3 regions of the Exiguobacterium sp. s125 genome follow, and region 1 is predicted to be linked to each of the others. Evidence: predicted binding sites of a transcription regulator. Region 1 holds the regulator's gene; each other region holds the start of a gene.
The links. The regulator LexA, encoded in region 1, represses DNA repair genes until DNA is damaged. The targets are predictions, from matches to a motif close to CGAACATATGTTCG.
Positions count from the first base shown of each region.

Region 1 (5,845 bases):
CGTCCGTCCATACGTTGGAAACTATATGACATCGCTTGAGATGCACGGTTTCTCGATTACGTTACTTCCGGTCGACGACGAGCTCGTCGGTTACCTTGACGCAAAAACGAATGCAATCGGTTTTTAATCAAACTAAAAATTTTTAAAAGAAATAGAAGAGGTGGATTGAAATGAAGTTAACGACAGAACAGTTTCGTGAAAGCTTACTGAAGGCAGCAGCACAGATTGAAGCCCATAAAGATGAACTGACCGATCTTGATCGTGAAATCGGCGACGGTGATCACGGGATTAACATGTCACGTGGTTTTCAAGCCGTCCAAAAAGAACTAGAAGCACATGGTGAGTATGAAGATTTAGGTGATTTGTCAAAACAAGTTGGGATGACGTTAATCAAGACGGTCGGTGGGGCGTCTGGTCCGTTATACGGAACAGCGTTCGTCAAGTTCGCCGGAGCCTTTAAAGGGAAAAAAGAAGTGGAAGGGCAAGAACTGGCACAAGCTTTTGTTGAAGCGACGGAAGGCATCAAGATGCGTGGAAAGTCTGAATTCGGTCAGAAAACAATGGTCGACATTTGGACACCTTTCCATGAGGCCTTGAGTAAAGAGGCGGATTTAAACGCTGCACTCGAACAAGCGCTCTGTGATACAAAAGAACGTGTCGCGACGAAAGGGCGGGCTTCCTACTTTGGAGACGCGACAGTCGGCGTCCAAGATCCAGGTTCTTTATCGAGTGCACTCTTGTTACAAGAAATCGTGGAGGTGCTACATGGTTAATGTAATTCTCGTTTCACACAGTGAAAAACTGGCGACTGGTCTAAAGGAACTGCTTGCCGAAATGGCACCGGATACACCAATCCTGCTAGCGGCCGGTTTAGCAGATGGAAGCATCGGGACAGATGCTTCGCGCATTGAAGAAACGTTGAACGCGCTCGACGATGACGGTGTCATCTTGACGGATATCGGTTCTGCAACAATGAATGCGGAGTTGGCCCTTGAACTGTACAGCGGTGACAAAACAGTCCAATTCGTTGAGGCGCCGCTCGTCGAAGGGGCATTCCTCGCGGCTGTCTTAAGTGGTCAATCGAAGTCACTGACTGAAGTCGTTGACGGATTGAGAAATGAATTCGCCTAAATGATTCGCGTAAGACCGGTCTCCCTTCTAAGTCAGGTATCTGCCTGTTCGCTTAGAGGGGAGTTCTTTGGTGTGGGATTGAGAAGGTGTATGAATTAAAAGGTCAAAGACAAAAAAGAAGCGATTTCGAGTGATATCGAAATCGCTTCTTTTTAATAGAGTGGTGCAAAAGTCATCGTTATTCGATTAGACGTTTGCGTTGGCTTCTTTTTTATTCGGTGTGAATGCCATTGTCGCTTCGACCGCTTTTTGCCATCCGGCATAACGTTTTTCGCGATCGTCTTCTTTCATTTCAGGTGTGAATTGATGGTTGAGTTTCCACTGCTTTTTGATTTCAGCTTTATCTTTCCAATAGCCGACAGCGAGTCCAGCGAGGTAGGCTGCACCGAGTGCCGTCGTCTCATTGATTTCCGGGCGGTCAACTGGAACACCGAGAATATCCGATTGGAATTGCATCAAGAAGTCGTTCGCGACGGCTCCACCGTCGACGCGTAACGTTTTCAGTTCGATGCCGGAATCTTGCTGCATCGCTGTCAAGACGTCGCGTGTTTGGTAAGCGAGTGACTCGAGTGTTGCACGGACAAAGTGTTCTTTTTCCGTTCCGCGTGTCAATCCGAAGATGGCACCACGAACATCGCTATCCCAGTACGGTGCACCGAGACCAACGAAAGCAGGAACGACGTAGACACCGTCTGTTGAATCGACTTTCAAGGCGTAGCCTTCCGAGTCTTTCGCATGTTTCAGCATCCGGAGACCGTCACGTAACCACTGGATTGCAGAACCGGCAACGAAGATGGAACCTTCGAGTGCGTATTCCACTTTGCCGTCGACGCCCCAAGCGATCGTCGTCAGGAGTCCGTGGTCTGAAGAAACGGCTTTTTCGCCCGTGTTCATCAACATGAAGCAACCTGTACCGTATGTGTTTTTCCCTTCGCCCGGTTCAAAGCACGTTTGACCGAACAAGGCAGCTTGTTGGTCACCGGCGATGCCGGCGATTGGAACTTCGAAGCCGAAGAAGTGATACGGGACTGTGTTGTCGTAGACTTCACTTGATTGACGGACTTCTGGCAACATCGATTTAGGGACTGTCAGGATTTCAAGTAACTCGTCATCCCATTGTTGTTCGTAAATGTTGTACATGAGTGTCCGTGAGGCATTCGTGTAGTCTGTGATATGTGTTTTTCCACCTGAGAGCTTCCAGACGAGCCACGTATCGATTGTACCGAAGAGCAGTTCCCCGTTCTCTGCTTGCTCACGTGCACCATCGACGTTATCTAGAATCCATTTGACTTTTGTTCCTGAGAAGTAGGCATCGATGAGTAAGCCAGTTTTATCGCGGAATTTTTGATTGAGTCCTTGTTCTTTTAGCTCATCACAAATGTCGGCCGTTTGACGCGATTGCCAGACAAGGGCATGATAAACTGGTTTTCCCGTTTCCTTGTTCCAGACGACTGTCGTTTCACGTTGGTTCGTGATTCCGATGCTCGCGATTTGACTCGGTTTGATGTCAGCCGTTCCGAGTGCATCCGCCATGACTGCTAAAATCGAACCCCAGATTTCATTTGCATCATGCTCGACCCAGCCTGGTTGTGGGAAGTATTGTTTGAATTCACGTTGAGCAGAGTTGACGATTTGACCATCATGATCGAAAATGATGGCGCGTGAGCTTGTCGTTCCTTGGTCGAGTGCTAAAATATACTTGTTTTCCATCTGTGAGTCCCCCTTGAATAGTTAAGATACCTAATGCTCAATCAAAATAGCAGTTGATAGATGAAGACGGCGATTGCGCCTCCGATGATTGGTCCGACAATCGGAATCCATGAGTAACCCCAGTCTGATGATCCCTTACCCGGAATCGGTAAGATCGCGTGGGCGATACGTGGACCAAGGTCACGGGCAGGGTTGATTGCATAACCCGTCGTACCACCGAGCGAAAGACCGATGACGACTACGAGGAGACCGACGATCAATGGATTGAGTCCGTCTGCAAACGTATTCGCTCCAAGCGCCAAGATACCAAAGACGAGAACGAATGTCCCGATGATCTCAGATACTAAGTTTGATCCCGTATGACGGATTGCTGGACCTGTCGCGAAGACACCGAGTTTTGCGGCTTGATCTTCTGTCGCTTCAAAATGTTTCATGTAATGAAGCCAAACGAGTACTGCGCCAAGGAATGCTCCGACAAGTTGAGCAGCGATATAGATAGGTACATCTGCCCACGATAAGTCAGAATTGAGCGCGAGCGACAAAGTAACCGCTGGGTTCAAGTGGGCACCACTGGATGCCGCGACGTAAACACCGGTCATAACGGCGAGACCCCAAGCGAGCGTGATGACAATCCAGCCACCATTTTCAGACTTGGTTTTCTTCAGAACGACACCGGCGACGACGCCATCCCCGAGTAGGATGAGAATCAATGTTCCCATCATCTCACTGATAAAATTACTCATGCAAAAACCCTCCCTTTGGATTAAAGCGAATAATGCCTTTCTATTTAAACCTAACCCGAATTGATAACGTTTTCAATACAAATAATTGAAATATAAGAATCGAAATTTTCATTATTTAGGTTTAAAAAAAATAGAATTGGATAATAAAAAGACTTTTTCCATGATTGAATGGAAAAAGTCAGGATCGACGTTTTTTTCGTTTCTTTTTAGGGCGGAACCAACTACTCGTATGATCAAGGATGATATGAATCGTACTTGCGGTCATCACACCGATAATAAAAGCAGGCATGACGTCAATCAATGAGTCGACCGTGCTTGCTTGGATGATTTCACTATAGAAGGCTAAAAAGAGGAGCGGAATCAATAAAGCGGCACTGTAGAGTAGGCGGATGACATCTCCGATGATTAAGCCATGCGACCAGATGGAGCGGTGCGGCATAATTTTGACGTATGGCATCCAAAGGACACGCAAAGGGCCAAAACGATAGTAAGGTTCCGATTTTAAGTCTAAGTCGGGCGAAAGCCATAAGGTCCCGACGGCGATTCCGACAGCGGTCGGGAGCCAATCCGTTTGGTTCGTTGCGACCGAATAAACAACATATCCCGTGAGGGCAACGGAGTTGACCGTATCATGTACATTTCCAGAAGGCATGAAAAAAGACCAGCTCAGCTGGTCCCTCTCTTAGTGAATCGTCCGGTAAACGCCGATGACCTTGCCAAGAATCGACACGTTATCGAAATACATCGGGTCCATCGAGTCATTTTCTGGTTGAAGACGTACCTGTTGATCTTCTAAGAAGAACCGTTTGACTGTCGCTTCGCTATCTTCGGTCATCGCAACGACAATCTCCCCGTTTTCTGCTGTGTTTTGTTGACGCACGATAACACGATCGCCATCAAGAATACCTGCATTAATCATCGATTCGCCATCAATCGTCAACATAAAGACGGTTTCATTTCCTACATAATGTGCAGGGAGTGGGAAATGCTCTTCTATGTTTTCAATCGCAGTGATCGGAAGTCCGGCAGTTACCTTGCCGATAACGGGGACATGGACGATCGCTTCGTTGATTTCTTCAGGTTTATCAAGCAATATTTCAATCGCGCGTGGTTTCGTCGGGTCACGGCGAATCAGTCCACGTTTTTCTAGACGATCCAAATGACCGTGTACCGTTGAGCTTGAAGCAAGACCAACAGCTTCACCGATTTCGCGAACTGAAGGTGGATAGCCCTTTAACTTCACTTCAGCGATGATGTAGTCAAGGATTTCTTGTTGACGTTTAGACATTTTCCGCATACGAATTGCCACCTCTTTCCGGATTGGTTTTTTTAGGATTTAGGAATATATGTTTCTAGAATTACTATAACATAGAACAAATGAGCGTACAAACAATTGTTCGATGTTTTTGTATTGACCGAACACTGGTTCTGTGTTTATTATAGATTATGCGAACAATTGTTCCGAGAACATTTATTCTAATAACCTATTTGGAGGGATTCATGATGATTCATTCTATTCGTACTCATGCCTTTTCAATTCTGTTTTATACGCTCAGTTTTGCTTTCATTCTTTTTCTTTTAACACCACGACCGGATGAAAAGGTCCACCAATTACTCACGGCGTCAGTCACGGTCGATGAGAACGTAACGGTCGAACAAGTTGCAGAAGTCTACAATGATGGTTCGATGACGAACCAGGAATACATCGACTGGCTGATCAAGAACAATGAGCTCGAAACAAAACATGTCATTTCGAAAGACAAAATCGTTGTACCAATCGCACAACAATGACAGAATATAAAAGTTGTTGAATGAACGAACAGGGGTGTGAGGTACGATGAAAGTAGTAATCTACTGTCGCGTCTCGACGGAAAAAGAAGCACAAGAGAGCTCACTGGAGCGGCAAAGAGCAGAACTGTCGGGACTCGCTTTAACAAAAGGATTTGAAATCATAGATATCATCGTCGAAAAAGAAAGTGGCTATGATGTAGAGCGAGAAGGGATGTTGACCGTTCTTGATTATGTAACGCGTCATCTGGTGGAAGCGGTGCTCGTGACGGACGATACACGAATCGGACGAGGAAACGCCAAAATCGCGATTTTGCATACGCTCAAAAAACATGATGTCCAGTTGATGACGATGGAGTCAGACGGTGAATACCAACTGGCGGATGCGGAAGCAATGGTCCTCGAAATCGTTTCACTCGTTGAGGAATACCAGCGTAAGCTCCACAATGCAAAAATTGCACGCGGCATGAGAC
Region 1 covers NZ_JACSMI010000001.1:1,444,600-1,450,444, reverse strand. The annotation lists gene dhaK (dihydroxyacetone kinase subunit DhaK) at 1-127, shown strand, start outside; gene dhaL (dihydroxyacetone kinase subunit DhaL) at 171-773, shown strand; gene dhaM (dihydroxyacetone kinase phosphoryl donor subunit DhaM) at 766-1,131, shown strand; gene glpK (glycerol kinase GlpK) at 1,318-2,841, opposite strand; gene KNQ05_RS07390 (MIP/aquaporin family protein) at 2,883-3,584, opposite strand; gene KNQ05_RS07385 (metal-binding protein) at 3,763-4,236, opposite strand; gene lexA (transcriptional repressor LexA) at 4,267-4,881, opposite strand; gene yneA (cell division suppressor protein YneA) at 5,088-5,375, shown strand; gene KNQ05_RS07370 (YneB family resolvase-like protein) at 5,422-5,845, shown strand, end outside.

Region 2 (5,845 bases), on a different contig from region 1:
CAAGTTCGATAACGTCAACCCGGATGGTGTCAACGCGTCGCTCGGTCTGACCGAGAGTCCGGAAAGTAAACCGAAGGCTGAACCAAAGGCAGCGCCAAAAGCAACACCAAAAGCTGAACCGAAGGCGAAAACGCCTGCCGCTTCGACACCAAGCACGACGCCGGAAACGGGCGGTGACGTCTCAAGCGTCGATGCGAACGGAAACGGACAAGTCACGATCCAGGAAGCGAAGGATGCCGGTTTCAGCATGCCGATCCGGAGTGACCACTGGCTCTATCCGTACATGCGGGACAACGATCACGACGGCATGGTCGGTGAATGACAACACGAAAAAAAGGCAGGCTCCGCGGAGCCGCCTTTTTTTTAATTATGTGTCATATCATAACCGACGACTTTGTTGCGCCCCGTCTGCTTTGCCTGATACAGCGCCTGATCGGCTTTTTGGACGACTTCAAACGCCGTCTTGGCTTGGTCGGACGATGCGACCCCCATTGAAAGCGTGACATGGAAAGCCGGATACGGTTTGAAGATGAAGTGTTGATCGGCGCACGCCGTCCGAATCCGTTCCCCGAGTCGCTCCGCTTCACGGTGCGAGATATCCGGCAGGACGACGACGAATTCCTCGCCGCCATACCGGGTGACGAGTCCCGTTCCCGGACAAAACGTCGTCAACAGATGACTGAGTTGCCGTAAGACGACATCCCCGCCATCATGTCCGTATTCGTCATTGACCGACTTGAAGAAGTCGATATCGACGATCAGGACCGAGAAGGCATACCCGTGTTTGTCATAGTCGGCCAATGTCTCATCGAGTTTCCGCCGATTGGCGAGATTCGTCAGACTGTCCGTCAAGGCAAGCTCCTGCTGGGCTTGGACGAACTGGAAATGTTTCCGTAACTCCTGCAGGAAACGAAACGTCACGTACCCTCCGAGAAGATTGAAGATGATGTAGACGAATGACATCTCGAAAAACCGAATGAACGTATCCGTCAATAAGTACAGGGCCGGCAAGCTGTAGCCGATCCCGATGCTCAGTAGGACAAGGTAGTCTTTGAACGTCTGGGCAGCAAAGCGACGGTAAATACTTGCCGTGACGAGTAAAGCAAGACAAATCAGCGTCGCGAGAATCAAACCTTGGTAGACACCGGGTGGCGTGACGAGAAAACGGGCCCCGATGACGGCGACCGTCGTCAATGCGCCACTGATCCAGCCGCCGTAATAATACGCCGTGACGAGCGCGACGAGTCGTAAATCAATCTTCGCTCCATCGTAGGAGATACTGTTTAGGACGAGCAGTGCCCCGATCACGCTTGCAATCAATCCGACGGCAAGTCGGATCCGGATTGAGGAGTGCGGTGAAATGCGTTTGATGTTGCGCATCGGTAAGAAGGCGAACAGCAGGGACGTAATCAAAAGGGAAAAGTTTAATAGAAACTGGTTGAACTGACTCAACACGACGATCGACATCCCTTCAAAAAATAGCTTTTTCTGTCTATATCTTCTTTATCGTCTTACCGGCACCCTTTTTCTAGACGTTTTGCAGGTTTTCCATTTTCTTAAAGGGGAATCATTATGACAGATGCATCTGTTAATTCGTAAAAGGGGGAACTACCTGTGGACATGAACGAAGAAAAACGAAAAAGTAAAATGCCTTTCTTCATCGGGCTCGTCATCGTCATCTTTTTAATCGTCGCCGCTGCGTTAATCATCTACGTCACGTCTGAACCGAAAGAGGAAACGCAACAGCTCCTCCAACTGACGGTGAGCCAAATCACGCCGTACTTACCACTTGCCGGCTAACGACACCTTACTTTTTTTCAACCAAAAGGGCAGACCGATTTTCTTCGGACTGCCCTTTCCTTCTGCCTACATGACATACCGTGCCTCTTTCTTATCGATGATATTGCGGACCCGGTTTTCAGTCACCCCGTACACGAGCGCAAGCTTTCGAATCGACGCTTCGCCCGTCCGGTAGCGCCGCCGGATCTCCCGAATCTGCCACGCCGACAATTCGACATGGTCCGTCAACAGCAGATCGAATTCAGCGAGCAAGGAAGCATAGGCTTGACTCGGCGAAGGCTTGACCGACAGATTATCGATGTGGTCGTTCAACCGGTCATGATCCGCCCGGACGAGACGCTCCTGGCAGGCAGTCGGGTCAAGAAACGCCCGGGCGACGAGTTCGCCGACGTAAAACCGTTCACCGCGTCCGTGCTGATACAACGTCACTTTCCGGTAACCTTCCTGATTGATGCGCGGACGCAGGAGGACACCTGTGCGCCGCTGTTTGACGCCACGGCTCGTCTCGACAATCCGGTCGAGCGAACGAACATTTCCCGACGTCGACACTTGATAACTCCCTTCATATCCTTGTACCATCTTCCAATGTTCCATCTGCCCGAACACCCTCCATTCGTTGTGACACGCCATCCGTTGTTATCTCCATTATATCATTTTACGAACAAACGTTCTAACTCCAACGTGCTGAACCGGTATGGTAATCTAACAAAAAAAGGAAACGGGGTCTTTTGATGAAATTTGTTTTATTGCTCGGTCCGCAGGCGGTCGGAAAAATGACGATCGGTCAGGAACTCGAACGGTTGACCGGGATGAAGTTGTTTCATAACCACCAGACGATCGATTTGCTGTTGCCCTATTTTGACTTTTCAAAGCCCGCCCATCACAGGCTGAAGGACTTGATCCGCCGGGAGATGTTCAAGGAGATGGCGATCAGTGATCTCGAAGGTGTCCTCTTCACGTTCCTCTGCCTGTTCGGGGTCGAAGGCGGAGGGATTGAGTTCATTGAGGAAACGGTCGCATTGTTTGAAGAGGCGGGTGCCGACGTCTATATCGTCGAACTCGAAGCATCCGTCGCGACACGTCTCGCGCGAAACAAGACGGAAAACCGGCTTGCCCATAAGTTTACGAAACGGGATCTCGCCGCTTCCGAAAACGACTTGCTCGAGACGGCAGACGGCTACCGGACGTCCTCCCTGCCAGGAGAACTGCCGTACCCGAACTACTTCCGCCTGGATACGGAAGGACGCTCTGCCGCTGCAAGTGCCGAAGCAATCTGTGCCCGCTTCGGTTGGTCTTACACACCCGTCAGGTAACGTCATGAAAGGGGAATGCCGCTTGAAGTCGCACCGGAACGAATACCACTCTCTGATCCTGACTTTCATCCTCTTGATTGTCAGCATCCTACTGTTCTTCGGGCTGAACGGACGGACGTTCCCGAATATGAGCCTTTGGGTCCCGATCAGTCTGTATTCGCTCGTCGGCGTCGGCTATGTGATGTCACTCCTGATTGCGCTCCGGTTGAAAAACACTGTCATCAAGACCTTCAGCCTGCTTGCCACTCTGATGCTGTTGCTCCCGCTCGTGATTTGGGTTTATCTCCTGCTGCTCGCGAACGGCATCTCGGAACCTTAAAAAAAGAGGACAAGCCGTTCGCAGTCTGCGACGCGGATTGTCCTCTTTTTCGTTTAGTGCGTCAAGGCTAACGAAAATCCGTCATCCGTTCTCTCAAATCCACTCTTCTCCCAAACGACGGCTTCCCCGCCTCTGCCCGTCACGGACGGTAACAATAATGTCCGTGCTAAATAGGCCGTGATGACTGTCAACGCTTCGTTGAGATAACCGTCCATGTCAAAGACATCGTCTGCCCGATAGGTCAGTTCCCGCTCCCGAAAGTGAATCGTCGCGACAGTTCGTCTACTGCGTCGTTCCCGTAACACCCAGTCACATCCATCTTGCATATCTGTCGCCTGTATCAATAGACGGGACGTCGTAAAGTCAGGATGGCGTCCGTTCATCTTCATTCCTCCCCTGTCACGTCAAACGTTGCCGTCGCGTAAGCTTGCCCATTAATTAAGATGGTCACACGATGCGTCCCCGGATAGTGGACGCGTGTCGTCAAGTTCCGAAACGATTGCCGTTTTGTAAACGTCTCCCGTCAAGCCACCTGTCGTTCACTAATCCGAAAGACCTTTTGACTCATTCCCCGCTTTTTGACATAATCAATCGCATATTCAATCCGCAGGACTTGCGGTTCCGTCGTCGCGAGGCTAAATGTAAACGACATCTCGCCTCCGATCGGCAGCGACGGTGTCACCGTCAAATCATCGACCGTCACCGCGCCGCGTGTCACGAGACCAAATGCCTTCAGGACGTCCGGGTGTCCTTGTTTGAGCAACGTCCGTGAAGCGTGACGCAACACCCAGTCCACACGGGGATCGGTCCCGAGCTGATCGAGTCGTTCAATCACAAGTTCCGGGTGCGTCTTCGTGATGTCGTTCAAGTGATTGGCGACACTCTTGCGGACGTAAAGTGAGTCGTCGGTCAGCAACCGGTCGAGCAGCGGCAGAACGGGACGCGGATCGGCAATCAACGCCGGGATGGCCTGTCCCCATGGCAGGCGTGGTCGTGTCCCTTCCGATGCCAGGCGCCGGACATGTTCATCGTCCGACGTGCTCCAGAGCAGTGCCTGTTGCAAGTACCGGTCTTGATCGCTCAGTAAAAACCGCCGGACAGCGAACTCCGCCGTCGAATACGGCGTCAGTCGTTCGAGTGCCAGCAACGACCGGTCCCAGTCGTCGCCGTAGAGCTCGATATAGTCGGGAAACACGATCCCGGCGAGTCCCGTGAACTCCGGGGCAATCCGTTCGAGTTCTGTCGCCGCCACATCAAATTCACGTGGCACATACGATCCAAGCGACGTCGAAATCCGGCGGACCCGTTGTTTGAAGGCGAGTTCCTCCCAGTCGGCTTGTTTGATGTCCTGCTGCAACCGCGGCGCATCCAGCGCCCGACTCAGGCGGTCGAGCCAGTCGTCTGAAAAAACATCTTTAATCAGTGCCATGCAGCATTCAGTCCTTTCGTCGTTCGGTTTCGAGTAACGTCGCTTTCCGGGCGAGCCCGCCGGCATATCCGCCTAAGTCGCCATTCGCCCGAATGACGCGGTGACACGGGATGACGAGTGCCAGTTGATTGGCACCGTTCGCCCGGGCGACGGCACGAACGGCGAGTGGATTACCGATCCGGATGGCAAGTTCTTGATAGGAAATCGTCTCCCCGGATGGAATTTGCTCCAACTCGGCCCAGACGAGACGCTGGAATGGTGTCCCGTACAGTTTGCGCGGCGTCGCGAACTTGTTCAGCGTCCCGTCGAAATAGTCGGTCAGCTCCTGTCCGATTTGCTCAAAGATGATTGATTCCCCCGGGACGATGACGGCCCGTGCCGCGAGACGAAGCCGTTCGATCTCCCGTTCCAGTCCTCGGCGATCGACGAATTCAAGCAAATGAAGGGCTGCGTCGTCCGCAATCGCGAGCATCGGACCGAGTGGCGTATCGAGCCATTTCGCCTGCAAGTAAGTCCCGTCCCAGCGTTTTGGTGTCGCACCCATGATTTTTGCGAAAGCATCCCGAAAGCCGCTGCTCGATTCGTAGCCACCCGCGAGCTGGGCCTCGATGACCGGTTTCCCGGTCCGGATTTCTTTCATCGCCAGTCCCATCCGACGTGAGCGGGCATACTCGACGAACGTCATCCCGAAGCGTTTTTTGAATTGGCGGCGCGCCGTTGATGCATCGAGTCCAAGTTCCCGGAAATCGGCCTCCTTAAAACGTTTTTCCGGTGTCGCTTCGACAGCGGCAACAAGACGGCTGATGATGTCACTCGCACCGGGGTGCGACAACGGTTTACAGCGGAGACACGGGCGATACGAAGCGAGTAAGGCTTCTTTCGCCGTCTTGTAAAATTCACAGTTCTCGCGTTTCGGTTTCCGGGCAGGACAGGACGGCCGGCAAAAGATGCCTGTCGTCTTGACGCCGACGAAGAACCGCCCTT
Region 2 covers NZ_JACSMI010000005.1:148,413-154,257, forward strand. The annotation lists gene KNQ05_RS12705 (DNA/RNA non-specific endonuclease) at 1-322, shown strand, start outside; gene KNQ05_RS12710 (GGDEF domain-containing protein) at 364-1,455, opposite strand; gene KNQ05_RS12715 (hypothetical protein) at 1,621-1,800, shown strand; gene KNQ05_RS12720 (NUMOD4 domain-containing protein) at 1,867-2,394, opposite strand; gene KNQ05_RS12725 (DEAD/DEAH box helicase family protein) at 2,532-3,113, shown strand; gene KNQ05_RS12730 (hypothetical protein) at 3,136-3,432, shown strand; gene KNQ05_RS12735 (hypothetical protein) at 3,486-3,815, opposite strand; gene KNQ05_RS12740 (DNA alkylation repair protein) at 3,956-4,861, opposite strand; gene KNQ05_RS12745 (bifunctional transcriptional activator/DNA repair enzyme AdaA) at 4,869-5,845, opposite strand, start outside.
Region 2: the regulator LexA is predicted to act here: its motif matches at 2,459-2,472, upstream of KNQ05_RS12720 (NUMOD4 domain-containing protein).

Region 3 (5,845 bases), 1.2 Mb from region 1:
AAAAGGGTGAGGCAATTGTCATCGTCGCTCCGATTAAAGGGGCACCCGCTGAAAAAGCAGGAATCAAGCCGGGTGACGTCATTATAGAAATCGATGGCAAGTCGACGAAAGGTCAAAAGACGGATCAAGCTGTCAAAAAGATTCGTGGTGAAAAAGGGACGGAAGTCGTCTTGACGATTCAACGCGGGGGACAAGACCCGATGAAAATCACGATTGAACGCGATACGATTCCGATTGAGACCGTTTATTCGGAAACAGAACAAGTGAACGGGAAAACGATTGGTGTACTCCAAGTGACTCAGTTCTCTGACCCGACTGCAGAAGAGTTCGAAAAGCAACTCGCTGCTCTCGAAGCGAAGAATATCGATGGACTCGTCATTGACGTCCGGGGAAACCCGGGCGGACTGTTGACGGCAGTTTCGAAAATGATTGCGCCATTCATTCCGAAAGATACACCGATTTTCCAGGTCGAAGACAATAAAGGCGACCGGACGCAGGAATTCGGGAAGGCGGACGCGAAGAAACCTTATAACATCGTCGTGTTGGAAGATAGCGGTTCCGCGTCAGCGTCAGAAATTTTAGCCGCCGGTCTGAAAGAAGGCGCCGGTGCAGAAGTCGTCGGTACAAAGTCATTCGGTAAAGGAATCGTCCAAAGTGCGTATGACTTAAAAGATGGCAGTGACCTGAAGCTGACAACGAACAAATGGTTGACGCCAGACGGGAACTGGATTCACAAAAAAGGAGTTAAACCGACCGTTGAAGTCAAACAACCCGCGTATTTCAATGTCACGAAAATATTGACGGATGACAAAGCGCTCAATGTCGGGGACTATGGAAAAACTGTCGAAAATGCACATCTCGTGCTCGAAGCGATCGGTTACGATCCGAAAGGGCAGGATGGGTATTATGGCGACACGATGAAACAAGCAGTCGAACAACTTCAAAAAGATGCCAAGCTCGAAGTCACGGGTAAGATTGACCCGGTGACGGCTTCCGAGATGGAGACACGTCTCTTGAAAAAGTTAGAAGACTCGAAAAATGATGTACAACGCATCAAGGCACTTGAAGTTGCCGCTGAATAAATCACGGAAAGAGGTCTGAATGGGCGTGGAATTATTCGATGGAATCGGTTGGACAGTGATTAGTCTTATCGCTAGTCCAATCCTGTGGTTAGCCATTCTAGTCAGTGTTGTAATCGGTATTCGTCGCGTCAGGCGAGAACGGAACTTGTTCCGCTCGAAATCACGCGATCAACGGACCGACATTTTTGAGACATTACTGCCCGGTCTGCTCGTCGGGATTGTCTTATCTGCAATCAGTTTGAGTTTACAGGTGACCGTCAGCCCGGTCTTCATTGTCGCCTTTACGGCGCTCGCCGCCGTGACATTGGTGATTGGCGTCGTCCGGTTTAACTTGCCGCTTTGGCCGCTCAGCGTTTTGGCACTTATCGGGTGGTTCGTGACGGATGAACGGATGGACGGGATTAAAGAGGTCGACGCGACGACGTTGCTGTTGCTTGCGAGCTTGACGTTGCTGGCAGAATTGGCACTTGTCGCGTGGCGCGGTCAAAAGCAGTTGTCCCCATCACTCGTCTTATCGAAGCGGGGGCGTTTCATCGGTGGGTTGTCCGCGAACAAACTGTGGTTGATTCCGTTGCTCGTCATTGTTCCAGGCAGTAGTCTCGAGGAATGGTTTCCGCGGTTCGCTTTTCCGGAGTACGTCCCGCTCGTGCTCTTTTTCCCGCTCGGCTTCAGTTTTCTGTTCACAGGAAAATTGCCGGCTGAGTTGATGCGTCCATTGATTCGGGGTCGCGTCATCACATTGTTACTCGCGGTCTTGTTGACACTGGGTGCGTACGTGACGAACCGGGAAGAATGGTTATTCGGTCTACCGCTCCTGCTCGTCTTGCACATCATCTTGCACCAACGGGTCAAACGTTTGAACCGTTCAGCGACGCCGATTTTCCTCAATGGAAAACGGGGTGTCGTCATCCTGGGGACGTTCCCTGGATTACCGGCATCAGAAATGGGGCTCGTACCCGGAGAAGCCATCTATAAGGTCAACGGTGATTTTGTTGATTCCGAGACGAGCTTCTATGAAGCGATTCAAAAGCATAAACCGTACTTACGTCTCGAAGTGATGAATCATAATGGAGATGTTCGGTTTGCACAACGGGCTTTTTATGAACAAGATCATCATGAACTCGGCATCATGTTCGTCAGTGAGCCGGGGAATCGCCGGACGAAAATTCGAACGCTTCAATAATGAACATCCTCTATCACGTAAGTGGTAGGGGATGTTGTTGTTTCTTGAGTGAACTTTATCTTTTTCAGAGATAATCCGTACCGGGACTTTTTCTTTTTTGGAAAAACGGGTAACTTCCTAGAAGGAGCACTTCATAATCGAATGTTTGTTCGTAAAGTGATACAATAAAGATAGATTTTTTACGGAATGAGGGGGAAGTTAGCGATGGATTTTGAGTTAGTGTCACCATTTGAACCAGGCGGCGATCAGCCGGCTGCCATTAAACAATTGGTCACCGGCGTCAAGAACGGCGAGCGGCATCAAACGTTGCTCGGAGCGACCGGAACCGGTAAGACGTTCACCGTCTCGAATGTCATCAAAGAGATTAAAAAGCCGACGTTAGTCCTGGCGCATAATAAAACACTGGCCGGGCAACTGTACTCGGAGTTCAAAGAATTTTTCCCGAACAACGCGGTCGAGTACTTCGTCAGCTTTTATGATTACTATCAACCGGAAGCGTATGTCCCGTCGACGGACACGTTCATCGAAAAAGACTCGTCCATCAACGATGAGATTGATAAACTCCGTCACTCGGCGACATCTTCCTTGTTTGAGCGAGATGACGTCTTGATCGTTGCGTCCGTCTCGTGTATCTACGGTCTCGGTAACCCGGAAGAATACAATAATCACGTGTTGTCGCTTCGTGTCGGCAACGAGATGGGGCGTAACGAGATGCTCCGTCGTTTGATTGACATTCAATATGAACGAAATGACATCGACTTCCAGCGCGGGCGGTTTCGTGTCCGTGGTGATGTCGTCGAGATTTTCCCGGCGTCACGAGACGAACAATGTGTCCGTGTCGAATTTTTTGGTGACGAAATCGAACGGATTCGCGACATGGATCCGTTGACAGGTGAAATCATCGCCGATCGTGAACATATCTCAATCTTCCCGGCGTCCCACTTCGTGACGGGGGACACACGTCTTCAAAAAGCAATCGCGAACATCGAAGTCGAACTTGAGACGCAACTCGCGAAGATGCGTGAAGACGGGATGTTACTTGAAGCGCAACGTCTTGAGCAACGGACGAACTACGATCTCGAGATGATGCGTGAAATGGGTTACTGCTCAGGAATTGAAAACTATTCCCGTCATTTAAACCTGATGCCGGAAGGATCGACGCCGTATACGCTCATCGATTACTTCCCGAAAGACTTCTTGCTCGTCGCCGATGAGTCGCACGTCACGTTACCGCAAATCCGCGGGATGTATAACGGTGACCAGGCGCGGAAACAAGTCCTCGTCGAGCATGGTTTCCGTTTGCCGTCAGCGAAAGATAACCGGCCGCTTCGTTTTGAAGAGTTTGAAGAGAAGGTCAGTCAAGCAATTTATATCTCAGCGACGCCGGGACCTTATGAGCTCGAGCACTCAAAAGAGATGGTCGAACAAATCATTCGTCCGACGGGACTCGTCGATCCGACGATCGAGATTCATCCGATCACGGGTCAAATCGATTACTTGATGGACAACATCCGGGACCGCGTTGCGAAAAATGAACGGGTTCTCGTGACGACATTGACGAAAAAAATGTCGGAAGACTTGACCGATTATTTAAAAGAACACGGTGTCAAGGTCAACTACATGCACTCGGAAATCAAGACGCTCGAACGGATTGAAATCATTCGCGATCTGCGGCTTGGTAAGTATGACGTACTCGTCGGGATCAATCTGCTTCGTGAAGGACTCGATATTCCGGAAGTGTCGCTCGTGACGATTCTCGATGCGGATAAAGAAGGTTTCTTACGGTCCGAGCGATCATTGATTCAGACGATCGGACGGGCGGCCCGGAACTCGGAAGGGCACGTCGTCCTGTTTGCAGACAAGATTACAGATTCGATGCAACGGGCAATGGATGAGACGGAACGTCGGCGCAACATTCAGCTCGCGTTCAATAAAGAACACGGCATTACGCCGAAAACGATTCAAAAAGATGTTCGCGGTGTCATCAGTACGACGATTGAAAGTGATGATACGGTCGAAAAACTGGAGAAATTCAATAAACTGAAAAAACCGGAGCGCGAAACGCTACTCGAACAGTTGGATCAAGAGATGCGACAAGCAGCGAAAGACATGCAATTCGAGCGCGCAGCAGAGCTTCGAGATCTTATATTAGAATTGAAAGCAGGTGCCTAAGTTGGGAGACAAGAAAAACAAGATTATCATCAAAGGCGCTCGCGTCAATAACCTTCAAAACATCGATGTCGAAATCCCGCGCGATCAGCTCGTCGTCTTGACGGGCTTATCGGGATCCGGGAAGTCATCACTAGCGTTCGATACGATTTATGCGGAAGGGCAACGACGTTATGTCGAAAGCCTCTCCGCTTATGCACGCCAGTTTTTAGGGCAGATGGATAAACCGGACGTCGATGCGATTGAGGGACTTAGTCCGGCAATTTCAATCGATCAAAAAACGACGAGTAAAAACCCCCGCTCGACTGTCGGGACGGTGACGGAGATTTATGATTACCTCCGTCTGCTGTATGCGCGAATCGGCAAACCGATCTGTCCGAACCACGGGATTGAGATCTCGAGTCAAACGATCAGTCAGATGGTCGACCAAGTGATGGAGTTACCTGAGCGGTCGCGGTTGCAGATTTTGGCACCAATCGTTTCCGGACGAAAAGGGGCGCATGTCAAAGTCTTTGAAGATTTGAAAAAAGAGGGCTTCGTTCGTGTCCGTGTCAATGGCGATACGATTGATTTAACGGATGACATCGCACTCGAAAAAAACAAGAAACACTCGATTGAAGTCGTCGTCGACCGTGTCGTCGTCCGACCGGACGTCGAATCACGGCTCGCCGACTCACTCGAAACAGCACTTCGCCTCGCGGAGGGACGTGTCATCGTCGATACGATGGATGGCAATGAGCTCCTTTTCAGTGAGCATCATGCGTGTCCCATTTGTGGTTTCTCAATCGGAGAACTCGAACCGCGGATGTTCTCGTTCAATTCGCCATTCGGGGCCTGTGCCTCATGTGACGGACTCGGGACGAAACTTGAAGTCGATGTCGATCTTGTCGTACCGCATGCAGACAAGTCACTCAACGAAGGGGCAATCGTCGCGTGGGAACCAACGAGCTCACAATATTATCCGCAATTGCTCAAAGCAGTCTGTGAGCACTTTAAAATCGACATGGATACGCCGTTCGAACAGTTGTCAGACGAACAACGCGACATCATCTTAAACGGCAGCTCGAAAGAAGAAATTCACTTCCGTTATGAAAATGACTTTGGCATGGTCCGCAACACGGATCTGTTCTTTGAAGGTGTCTTGAATAACTTGCAACGTCGCTACAAGGAGACGTCGTCGGATTACATCCGCGAACAGATGGAAGGATATATGGCGAAAAAAGCATGTCCGACTTGTAAAGGGCATCGTCTGAAACGCGAATCGCTTGCTGTCAAAGTATCCGGTATCCACATCGGAGAAGTGACGAAGATGTCAGTCAAGCAAGCCGTCATCTGGTTCGAAGAGTTACCGGCGAAACTATCGGAAAAAGATCAAACGATTTCGCGGATGATCGTCCGCGAGATTCATGAA
Region 3 covers NZ_JACSMI010000001.1:233,707-239,551, forward strand. The annotation lists gene KNQ05_RS01080 (S41 family peptidase) at 1-1,082, shown strand, start outside; gene KNQ05_RS01085 (PDZ domain-containing protein) at 1,102-2,265, shown strand; gene uvrB (excinuclease ABC subunit UvrB) at 2,470-4,437, shown strand; gene uvrA (excinuclease ABC subunit UvrA) at 4,439-5,845, shown strand, end outside.
Region 3: the regulator LexA is predicted to act here: its motif matches at 2,404-2,417, upstream of uvrB (excinuclease ABC subunit UvrB).